Regions from separate parts of the Luteibacter sp. 621 genome, predicted to be linked through region 1. Evidence: riboswitches for the same ligand, from Rfam matches in the RefSeq annotation. Region 1 holds a riboswitch; each other region holds the start of a gene.
The links. Region 1 has a riboswitch for cobalamin ahead of ABIE56_RS19550 (ribonucleoside-diphosphate reductase subunit alpha). Riboswitches for the same ligand answer to the same signal wherever they lie in the genome.

Region 1 (3,253 bases):
AGGCGCGAGCCGCGGTCCACGCCGGCCATGGCGTTCGCCACGCGGCGCTCGGCACGTGCATTGCCGGCGACATCGGTGGCAAGCAGCTGCAGGTTGCCGCTGATCACCTGCAGCAGGTTATTGAAGTCGTGCGCCACGCCACCGGTGAGCTTCCCGATCGCGTCCATCTTCTGTGCCTGGCGCAGCTGGTCCTGGGTGATGTCGGCCGAGCCGTCACCACCCGGCCCCATCCAGGCCTGGTCGGCATTGCCAGGGCGGAACGTGGCGAGGATGACCGCCTCACCCACCGCCGGGCTGCTCCAGGTTTCCAGTGACACGCGCCACGGCAGGTTGTCGGACGCAGCAACCTCAAGGTCACGAATGCCGCGCGCACCGATCGCCGCAAGCACGGCCTCGATGGCTTCGCGGCCCGCCGGGCTCCAGAACGCGAGGAACGAGTGCCCGCGCAGGCGTTCGCGCGCCCACGCATTTGCGTGCAGCATCGTTCCCGAGGGCGAAAGCGCCACCAGGCCAAAGGGCACCGCATCAAGCGATTGGTTGAGCAGTGCGTGGTCTTGCAGCGTGAACGTCGATGGCATCGAACCGCGTGGTCCTTAGGATGGTGGCTTGGAACGGGCCCGAATCTTAGCCTCGGGCCGCAATCGCTTATGTGTAGACGCTCTTCACATGCCAGGACAGGTATTGATCAAGGCGTGATCAGGGGCTTCGCCAGCGCATTCACGCAACCCATTGAGCAGGAAGCGCATTGGAAAAAATACCCTATATCTTGTGTTGACCTGCCCTGGTCCCAGCTATATCGTGTGTCCCGTTGGTGTCCGAGGCGGCGCGACTGCCCGTCGGACTTAAAAGGGAATCCGGTGTAAATCCGGAACTGCCCCGCAGCGGTAAGTGGAAACGACCCCGTTCAAAGCACTGGCCCTTCGGGGGCTGGGAAGCGACGGGTAGGCAGGGCGGCATGCCGCCCTACGTCCACGAAGTCCGAAGACCTGCCAGCAGCCATGCCCGAAGGGCATGGTTCGTGGTGACGGCTTCCGCGGGGAGGCACGTCGCGGACCGAAGCCCCACGCGCGGCTTCGTCCCCGGCTTTCCCGTCCTTGCCTACCCACATCAAGCCCCGTCCGAGGGAACGGGAGTCTGGACCAGGCCCTGGGGCACGCCAAGCATGACGACGATGGATTCCGCAGCGCGCGAGCGCACCGAGACGGCCGATGCGGCCGCCACCCCCACTACCAGCACCGACAAGGCCCCCGCAGCGGGCTACCGCCAGGACGCCCCACCGGCGTTCGCCCTTACCCCGCCACACAACCCCGGCCAGATGCGCGTGACGAAGCGCAACGGTGGCCAGGAAACCGTGGATGTGAACAAGATCGTGCGCGCGGTGACGCGCAGCGCCGATGGCCTGTTCGCGGTCGATCCCATGCGCGTGGCGCTGAAGACGATCGGCGGCCTGTACGACGGCGCCACCACCCAGGAGCTCGACCAGCTTTCCATCCGCACCTCCGCGGCGCTCACCGCCGAGGAGCCGGAATACGGCCAGCTCGCCGCGCGCCTGCTCTCCGCCTTCATCGACAAGGAAGTGAGCGGCCAGGAGATCCAGTCGTTCTCGCAATCGATCAACATCGGCGGTGAGCTTGGCATCCTCAACGAGCGCCTGCGCGCGTTCGTGACCGCCAACGCACGCAAGCTCAACGATGCGATCGACCTGAACGCCTCGCGCCGCTTCGAATACTTCGGCCTGCGCACGGTGTACGACCGTTACCTGCTGCGCCACCCGACCAAGCGCCACGTCATCGAGACCCCGCAGTATTTCTTCATGCGCATCGCCTGCGCACTCGGCGGCAACGATGTGGCCGAGACGCTGGAGCTGTACCGCATGCTCTCGTCGCTCGAGTACCTGGCCAGCTCGCCCACGCTGTTCAACGCCGGCACGGCGCACGAGCAGCTGTCGTCGTGCTTCCTGCTCGATTCGCCGCAGGATGACCTGGCATCGATCTATTCGAAGTATGGCGACGTGGCCCAGCTCTCGAAGTTCGCTGGTGGTATTGGCCTGGCCTACTCGCGCATCCGTTCGCGCGGCTCGCTCATCCGCGGCACCAACGGCCACTCCAACGGCCTGGTGCCCTGGCTGAAGACCCTCGATGCCTCGGTCGCCGCGGTGAACCAGGGTGGCAAACGCAAGGGCGCCGCCTGCGTGTACCTGGAAAGCTGGCACGCGGATATCGAGGAATTCCTCGAATTGCGCGAAAACACCGGTGACGACGCCCGCCGCACCCATAACCTGAACTTGGCCAACTGGGTGCCCGACCTGTTCATGCGCCGCGTCGAGACCGATGGCGACTGGTCGCTGTTCGATCCAAAGATCGTGCCGCACTTCGTCGATACCTGGGGCGCCACGTTCGAGGCCGCGTACGAAAAGGCCGAGGCCGAGGGCCTGGCCAGCAAGCAGGTGAAGGCGCGCGAGCTATACGCCCGCATGCTGCGTTCGCTGGCGCAGACCGGCAACGGCTGGATGACCTTCAAGGATCGCTCCAACGCCACCAGCAACCAGACGGCAAAGCCCGAGAACGTCATCCACCTCTCGAACCTGTGCACCGAGATTCTCGAGGTGACCAACGAGGGCGAGACCGCGGTGTGCAACCTGGGTTCGGTGAACCTCGCCCGCCACGTCGTGGATGGTGCGTTTGATTTCGAGAAGCTGGCCAGCACCGTGCGCACCGCCGTGCGCCAGCTCAACCGCGTGATCGACCTGAATTTCTACCCGATCGATACCGCGCGCACCGCGAACATGAAGTGGCGCCCGGTGGGCCTGGGCGTGATGGGCCTGCAGGATGTGTTCTTCAAGCTGCGCCTGCGCTTTGATTCGGATGAAGCCCGCGAGCTGTCCACGCGCATCTCGGAAGAGATCTACTTCCACGCGCTGTCGCAGTCCAACGAGATCGCCGAGCGCGACGGTGCCCACCCGGGCTTCGACGAGAGCCGCGCCGCCAACGGCGAGCTCCAGTTCGATTACTGGCCCGCCGCTACGCCGAACGGCAAGGATGGCCGTTGGGCCGAGCTGCGCGAGAAGGTGAAGACGCACGGCCTGCGCAACTCGCTGCTCATCGCCATCGCGCCGACCGCCACCATCGCGTCCATCGCCGGTTGCTACGAGTGCATCGAGCCGCAGGTCTCCAACCTGTTCAAGCGCGAAACGCTCTCGGGCGATTTCCTGGTGGTGAACCGCCACCTGGTCGAAGAGCTGAAGACGCTGGGC
Region 2 (3,253 bases), on a different contig from region 1:
TGGATATGGCCTCGGCGGTGCGCAATACGATCAATATGGTGGGCGTGCCTTACGATGAGGCGGCGCGCATGGCATCGACGTACCCGGCGGCGTTCCTGGGCCTGGGTGCGACGCACGGCCACATCGCCGCGGGCTTCCGCGCGGATTTCGTGGTGCTGGACGATACCCACCACGTGGTCGAAACCTGGATCGGCGGCCAGCGCGTCTACACCGCCTGATCAGGCTCGCCTTCGGCTTTGCGCTCTTCCTGTAGGAGCGCGCTTGCGCGCGATGCCTCACGAAGCAGCGATGCGGAAACGCCATCGTGTGCTTCCGCACGTCGCTCACTGCGCGCTGGCAATCACCGTCGCCGGCACGCTACCCGCGCCACTCGTCACGATCGCACCCATGGTCAGCACGCACGTCAGCACGGCGGCGACGAAGAAGGTCTTCAGCAGGAAGGTTTCGGTTTTCATGGTCGGTCTCCTTGGTTTAGGTCGATGGGGCGTCGAGGCCCCTTGTCTTGGAGAGTGCATGCGCCGTGCCAACGTGCGCGGTGCTTAACGAAGGGCGCTGCGAGGCCGTGTCCCGTGGTCTGCGCGTTGATCATCGGCGCGTCCGCGGACGGTGGCCTGTCCGCAAACCAGTGTCCGGACGCATGGTTCAATGGGGGGTGTCCGGCATCGCCGCTTCGTGAGGTGATCGCGCGCGAGCGCGCTCCTACAGGGGTGACCGCACCGATATGGTGGCTTGTGGCGCATGAAACGGGGCGTTTGGACTCGGCGGTGGGCAGGCCCCTGGGGCCGACATGAGCGGAGGGCCGCCGGGCGATTCGCTTATCGCGATGAGGCTGCCTACGGCCCGGTCCGAAGGTCCGCGACTGGCGGCCCCAGGGGCCTGCCCACCACCGACCCCGACGACCCCCAGCCTAAGGCGGCGCAAGCCGCTCAACGCATGCATTCGCCGAGGCGAATGAACTGATTCCCTCCGATCCCGCCCAATCACCGCTAGAATGCCCCCGTTCGGGTGTCCACCCGCCTCCATGGCGGTAAGGATGAAACGGGAAGCCGGTGCGCCGCTGAAGCGGCAAGGCCGGCACTGCCCCCGCAACGGTAAGCCCCAGGGGAACACCCCCGTTCTGTCCGGCCTTGGCCACTGCTCCGAACGGGGTGGGAAGGCGCCGGAAGAATCCGCGAGCGCGGCAAGGGCGAGTCCGGAGACCGGCCCGAAACACCCCCTGCGCCAGCCATGGCCGCGGGGGTGAACCTGTTTCGGACGATTCGCGGCGGGCGGATCCGGACAGCCTCCGGGCCCCGCTGCCCGTGCGCCGTTCGCTCCTCCCCCGTGGCCGTCCCGGTTTAAAGACTTGCCGCCCTGCGGCACGAGGACGCTCCACACATGAAGAAGACCCTGCTCGCGACAGCCCTGCTGTCGTCCATCGCCATCGCGCATGCCGCCGACGCCCCGGAAACGCTGCCCTCGGTCGTCGTCACCGCCAACCGCGCGCCCACCCCGCTGGACGAGGTGCTCGCCCCGGTCACCGTGATCACCCGCGACGATATCGAGCGCCTGCAGCCCACCAGCGTGCAGGACCTGCTCACCGGCCTGCCCGGCGTGGTCATGGCCAACACCGGCGGCCTCGGCCAGCAGACCTCGATGTTCATGCGCGGCACCAACTCGGCCCATACGCTGGTGCTGATCGATGGCGTGCGCGTCGGCACCGTGGGTGCCGGCCTGCCGGCCTACGAGCAGCTCCCCGTGGAGCAGATCGACCACATCGAAGTCGTGCGTGGCCCGCGCTCCACCCTGTACGGCTCGGACGCCATCGGTGGCGTCATCCAGATCTTCACCCGCCACGGCCAGGCCGGCGAAGCGCCGACCCCGTCGGTCTCGGTGACCGGTGGCAGCCATGGCTACACCGCCGGCCAGGTCGGCGTTTCCGGTGGCACCACGCACGGCTGGTACAACGCCAGCCTGGGCGGCCAGTACACCGCGGGCATCAACGCCTGCCGCATCGGCGCCGCCGACGCTGGCAAGGGTTGTTTCACCGATGAGCCGGATCACGATGCCTACCGCACCTACAACGGCGCGCTCTCGGGCGGCTACCGCTGGGATGACGGCACCGAGCTCACCGGCAGCTGGCTGCGCAGCAAGGGCACCATCGAATATGACGGTGATTTCCAGAACCTGACCCGCCGTTCGCAGCAGGTCGCTGGCGGCAAGCTCAGCTTCGACGCCATGGCCGACTGGCGCATGTCGGTAAGCCTGGGCCAGAACCAGGACCGCGCGGACAACTACCTCAACGGTTCGGAAAAGACCTGGTACGACGCAGACTTCAATCCGCACGTGGGCGCCGATAAGCTGCGCATGGGTTACCTGTACTCCAAGCGCAACCAGGCCGCCTGGCAGAACGATTTCACCCTGGCGCCGGGCCAGACCCTGAGCGCGGGCGTGGATTACCAGCAGGAGAAGCTGGATAGCGATACGGATTATCTCAAGACCACCCGCAACAACACCGGCGTGTTCGCCCTGTACCAGGGCGTGTTCGGGCCGCACGAGATCCAGCTCTCCGCGCGCCACGACCACAACAACCAGTTCGGCAACCACAACACCGGCTCGGCGGCGTACGGCTTCCGCTTCGATAACGGCATGCGCATCACCGCGTCGTACGGCACGGCGTTCCATGCGCCGACCTTCAACGACGAGTACTACCCCTACGGTGCGCCCGTCTCGCTGAAGCCGGAGAAGTCGCGCACGGCCGAGATCGGCCTGAGCGGCGGCCCGGGCATCTGGAACTGGGCGGTGAACGCCTACCAGACCAAGGTGGATGACCTGATCGGCTACGACGCCAACTTCCTGCCGATCAACGTGAGCCAGGCGCGCATCCGCGGGCTGGAAGGCCAGCTGGGCGCCGATGTGGATGGCTGGCACGTGCGTACCTACCTGACGCTGCAGCAGCCGCTGAACCGCGATAGCGGCCCGCAGGAAGACAACCTGCTGGCCCGCCGCCCGCGCCGCACCGGCCGCGTGGACCTGGACAAGGACCTGGGCGCATTCACGCTGGGCGGCTCGGTGTACGCCGCGGGTTACAGCTACGACGATGCGGCCAACACCACCCGCCTTGGCGGCTACACCACCGCTGACCTGCGCGCCACCTGGCACGTGGACAACGCCTGGAGCGTGCAGGGTCGCGTGGCCAATGTGGCGGACAAGCGCTATGAGACGGCGGCGTACTACAACCAGCTGGGCCGCACCTACTACGTGACGGTGCGCT
Region 3 (3,253 bases), on a different contig from region 1:
ATAGGCCATGCGCAGGTCGGTCAGTGCGTAGCCACCCAGGCGATGCAGGTTGGCCGTATCGTCATAGCGGTAGCCCGAAGCGAAAACGCTGGCACCGACGCTGAAGGCGCCGAAGCTGCGATCCAGGTCGACATTGGCGGTGCGGCGCGCGCGGCGTGGCAACAGGTTCCCATGGGTGGCATCGTCGCTGTCGTCTTCCGGCGAGAGCCACGTAGCATTGCCGCCCAGGCGCCAGTCTCCGAGCCTGGTATCGGCCGCCAGTTCCACGCCACGAATGCGCGAACGATCGATGTTGTTGGCGCCGCCGTACGGGAACAGTGGGCCGGTCAGGCTCGAATCGAACACGATCAGGTGATCGATGCGGTTCTGGAACGCATTCACCGACCAGTTGCCCCAACCCGGCGTGCCGCGCAGGCCCAGTTCCCAGTTACGCGAGGTTTCCGGCTTCAGGTCCGGGTTGCCGTAGTCGGGGTAGTACAGGTCGTTGAAGGTCGGCGCCTTGAATGCGGTGCCGTAGCTCGCGGTCACGCGAAGATCCTTCGTCAACGCGTAGCCGTACTGCAGGCTGCCCGTGGTCTTGCCACCGAACTGGCTGTTCTCGTCGCGGCGCACGCTACCCTGGATGGAGTTGTCGCCGAATTCCTGCTGCCACTGGGCGAACAGCGCGTGGTTACGGCGTGCATCCACGAAGTAATCCGTGCTGCCGACCACGCGATCGCGCTGCCAGTCGAAACCCAGTGTCGTGAGGCCCCAGGCGCCACCGACCTTGCCCAGGTCCGCCTGCAGCGAGGCCAGGTCACGGTGCGTATTGAACGTATCGGCGTAGACGCCGTTCTCGTAGTCCGTCGACAGATCGAGGCTGCGACCGACGTTCAGCGTCACCAGTGCGTCCTGCGCCGGACGGTAGCGAAGACGGCCGCCCACGGTCTGCGTCGCCGATTCGGCGTAGTTGCTGCTGGTGCCGTCGTAATAGTTGTGGCCTTCGCTGCGGGTGGCGCTGGCATCGGCATCCCACTGCTCGTCAAAGCGCCAGCCGCCCTTCAACGAGAGCGCATTGTTGCGGTAACCATCATCATCCGGCTCGTAGGTGTAGCAACCGCCACCGCCCGGGCTGGGCTTGCCGCGGCACGCGTTGATGCCATGGGTCTGGTCGTGGCTGGCTTCCACCGAATACCAGCCATTCGCGCCGCGGCCCGCGAAGCCGGCCGATCCGCGCAATGTCGACCAACTGCCCACGCCCACGGAAAGGTTCGGCACGAACGCGCCCTGCGGGTGGCGGGTAAAGATCTGGATCACGCCGCCCAGCGCATCGGAGCCATACAGGCTCGAGTACGGGCCGCGCACGATCTCGATCCGCTCGATCTGGTCGACCGGGATGTCCTGGAATGCGGCGGTACCGGAGGTCGCCGAACCGATCTTCACGCCATCGACGAGCACCAGCACGTGGTCGGATTCGGTGCCACGCATGAATACCGACGTGGCCTTGCCCGGGCCGCCGTTGTTGGCGATGGATACGCCCGGCGTGGTGCGCAGCAGATCGGCAAGCGAGCGCGGCTGCAGGCGTTCGATATCGGCGCGATCGATCACCGTGGATGCCGAGAGCACCTGGTTCAGGGTCTGCTCGGTGCGGCTGGCGGTGACGACGACCTTGTCCAGGTCGGTGGAGGGTGCGTCGTCGGCGTGGGCGACGACGGGAGCGGTCATCGCAAGAGCGATGGCCAGGGCGAGGCGGGACGAATGGAGCGACACGTTGTAGTTCCCTGCAGACCGCGCCTACCCGCGCGGTATTGGATGCGAGGGACGGACGTGGGCAAGGTGCAAGCGACGGCGAACGGAGTCGGGCCACCCGCGACCAGGGCCCTCCGCCTGTCCGGTGATACCACGTGGGCCGGTCTCCGGGCTCGCGAGCGCAGGGGTTACCTGCAAGGGCTGGCGCCTTCCCATGCCGCGAACGGCACAGTGGCTTCTGCCAGCCCCTTCAACTCGCCTACCGTTGCGGGGGCAGCTCCGGAATGGCGCAGGCACGCGGCCTGCGGGTCACCGGATTCCCGTTTCAATCCGCGGCGCTGGCGCCTTGGATCACCCTGGGTCCGCGTAGTGTAGCGGAACGGCGCTCGCGCCAACGCAAACATGGCCGTTCCACGCCGTAGTGCAGGGTTGCGCCCACGGCGAGCACCACCAGGGCGAAGGCGATGAAGCGCCACGCCGGATGGCCGTCCAGCCGCCCGTCCAGCAGGGCCACGGTGAGCATGAAGGCGCCCTTATGGCTGAGGTACAGGCTGTACGAGGCACGCGCCAGCCAACCCGCGCCAGGGATGCGCCACCGGGCCAGCCACGTACTGCCCGTTGCCATCCCGACGAAGCCGGCCATCGCAAGGGCCACGAGCGGGTAGCCGACTGCGTTCTGCCAGAAGCCGAGCCGGCTGCCGTCGAAGAACGCGATGCAGCCGGTGAGCAGCAGGGCCGATGCGCCCAGCAGCGCCGCACCCCGGCGCTGCCCCCAGGCAAGCCATGTCGGGCGAAACACCGCGCATGCCGCCACGGCCACGCCCGCAAGCAGGCCATCGAGGCGTGAATACGTGGGGTAGTACAGGTAACGCAGGTACATCGGCCCGATGGGGTCGCCGGCGAGGTCGAGCGGCCCCAGGTGCACCTGCCAGAGCCACGCACGCAGCGCGATGCCACCCACCACCACCGCTGCGCAGAGGAGGATGAAGCGCGTCGCCGTCAGCCGGCCGGCCAGGACGATCGCCAGCAGCGGAAACACCAGGTAGAAGTGCTCCTCCACGCACAGCGACCACACATGGGAGAAGGCATATCGCTGCGGCGCGTCGAAGAAAAGGTTGAACGTGAAGGTGGCGAACTGCCATGCAGGTTGCATCAGCGGGGTTTCACGCCACAGCGGCCACGCGAGGTACAGGCCCAGCACCACGGCATACGCAGGCAGGATGCGAAAAGCGCGCCGTGCATAGAACGCCTGCATGTCCAGCCGTCCCGTATCACGCAGGGCGATAAACGCCTGCGAACCGATCAGGTAACCGCTGAGCACGAAGAACAGGTCTACCCCCATCCAGCCGGAACGCTCGAGGACGCCAAAGTTTTCGCCCAGGCCGCCGATAAGGTAGCTGTGGAACAGCATCACCCACACGATGGCGATGGCGCGCAGGGTGTCCAGTCCGGGCAGGCGTGTCATGGGGTCAGTCCGTGGGGCGTGCTGCGAGAGTGGGGAGCGCATGCGGCGGCCTTCGGGCCG

Region 2: it holds a riboswitch for cobalamin, as region 1 does, so the genes downstream of both, ABIE56_RS13745 (TonB-dependent receptor domain-containing protein) here and ABIE56_RS19550 (ribonucleoside-diphosphate reductase subunit alpha) in region 1, are expected to answer to the same signal.
Region 3: it holds a riboswitch for cobalamin, as region 1 does, so the genes downstream of both, btuB (TonB-dependent vitamin B12 receptor) here and ABIE56_RS19550 (ribonucleoside-diphosphate reductase subunit alpha) in region 1, are expected to answer to the same signal.

Annotation. Positions count from the first base shown of each region.
Region 1 covers NZ_JBNDKI010000023.1:42,486-45,738, forward strand. The annotation lists gene ABIE56_RS19545 (response regulator) at 1-578, opposite strand, end outside; cobalamin riboswitch at 793-1,008, shown strand; gene ABIE56_RS19550 (ribonucleoside-diphosphate reductase subunit alpha) at 1,163-3,253, shown strand, end outside.
Region 2 covers NZ_JBNDKI010000012.1:7,908-11,160, forward strand. The annotation lists gene nagA (N-acetylglucosamine-6-phosphate deacetylase) at 1-218, shown strand, start outside; gene ABIE56_RS13740 (hypothetical protein) at 324-455, opposite strand; cobalamin riboswitch at 987-1,222, shown strand; gene ABIE56_RS13745 (TonB-dependent receptor domain-containing protein) at 1,378-3,253, shown strand, end outside.
Region 3 covers NZ_JBNDKI010000019.1:92,544-95,796, forward strand. The annotation lists gene btuB (TonB-dependent vitamin B12 receptor) at 1-1,749, opposite strand, end outside; cobalamin riboswitch at 1,870-2,102, opposite strand; partial or broken gene ABIE56_RS18030 (acyltransferase family protein) at 2,099-3,193, opposite strand.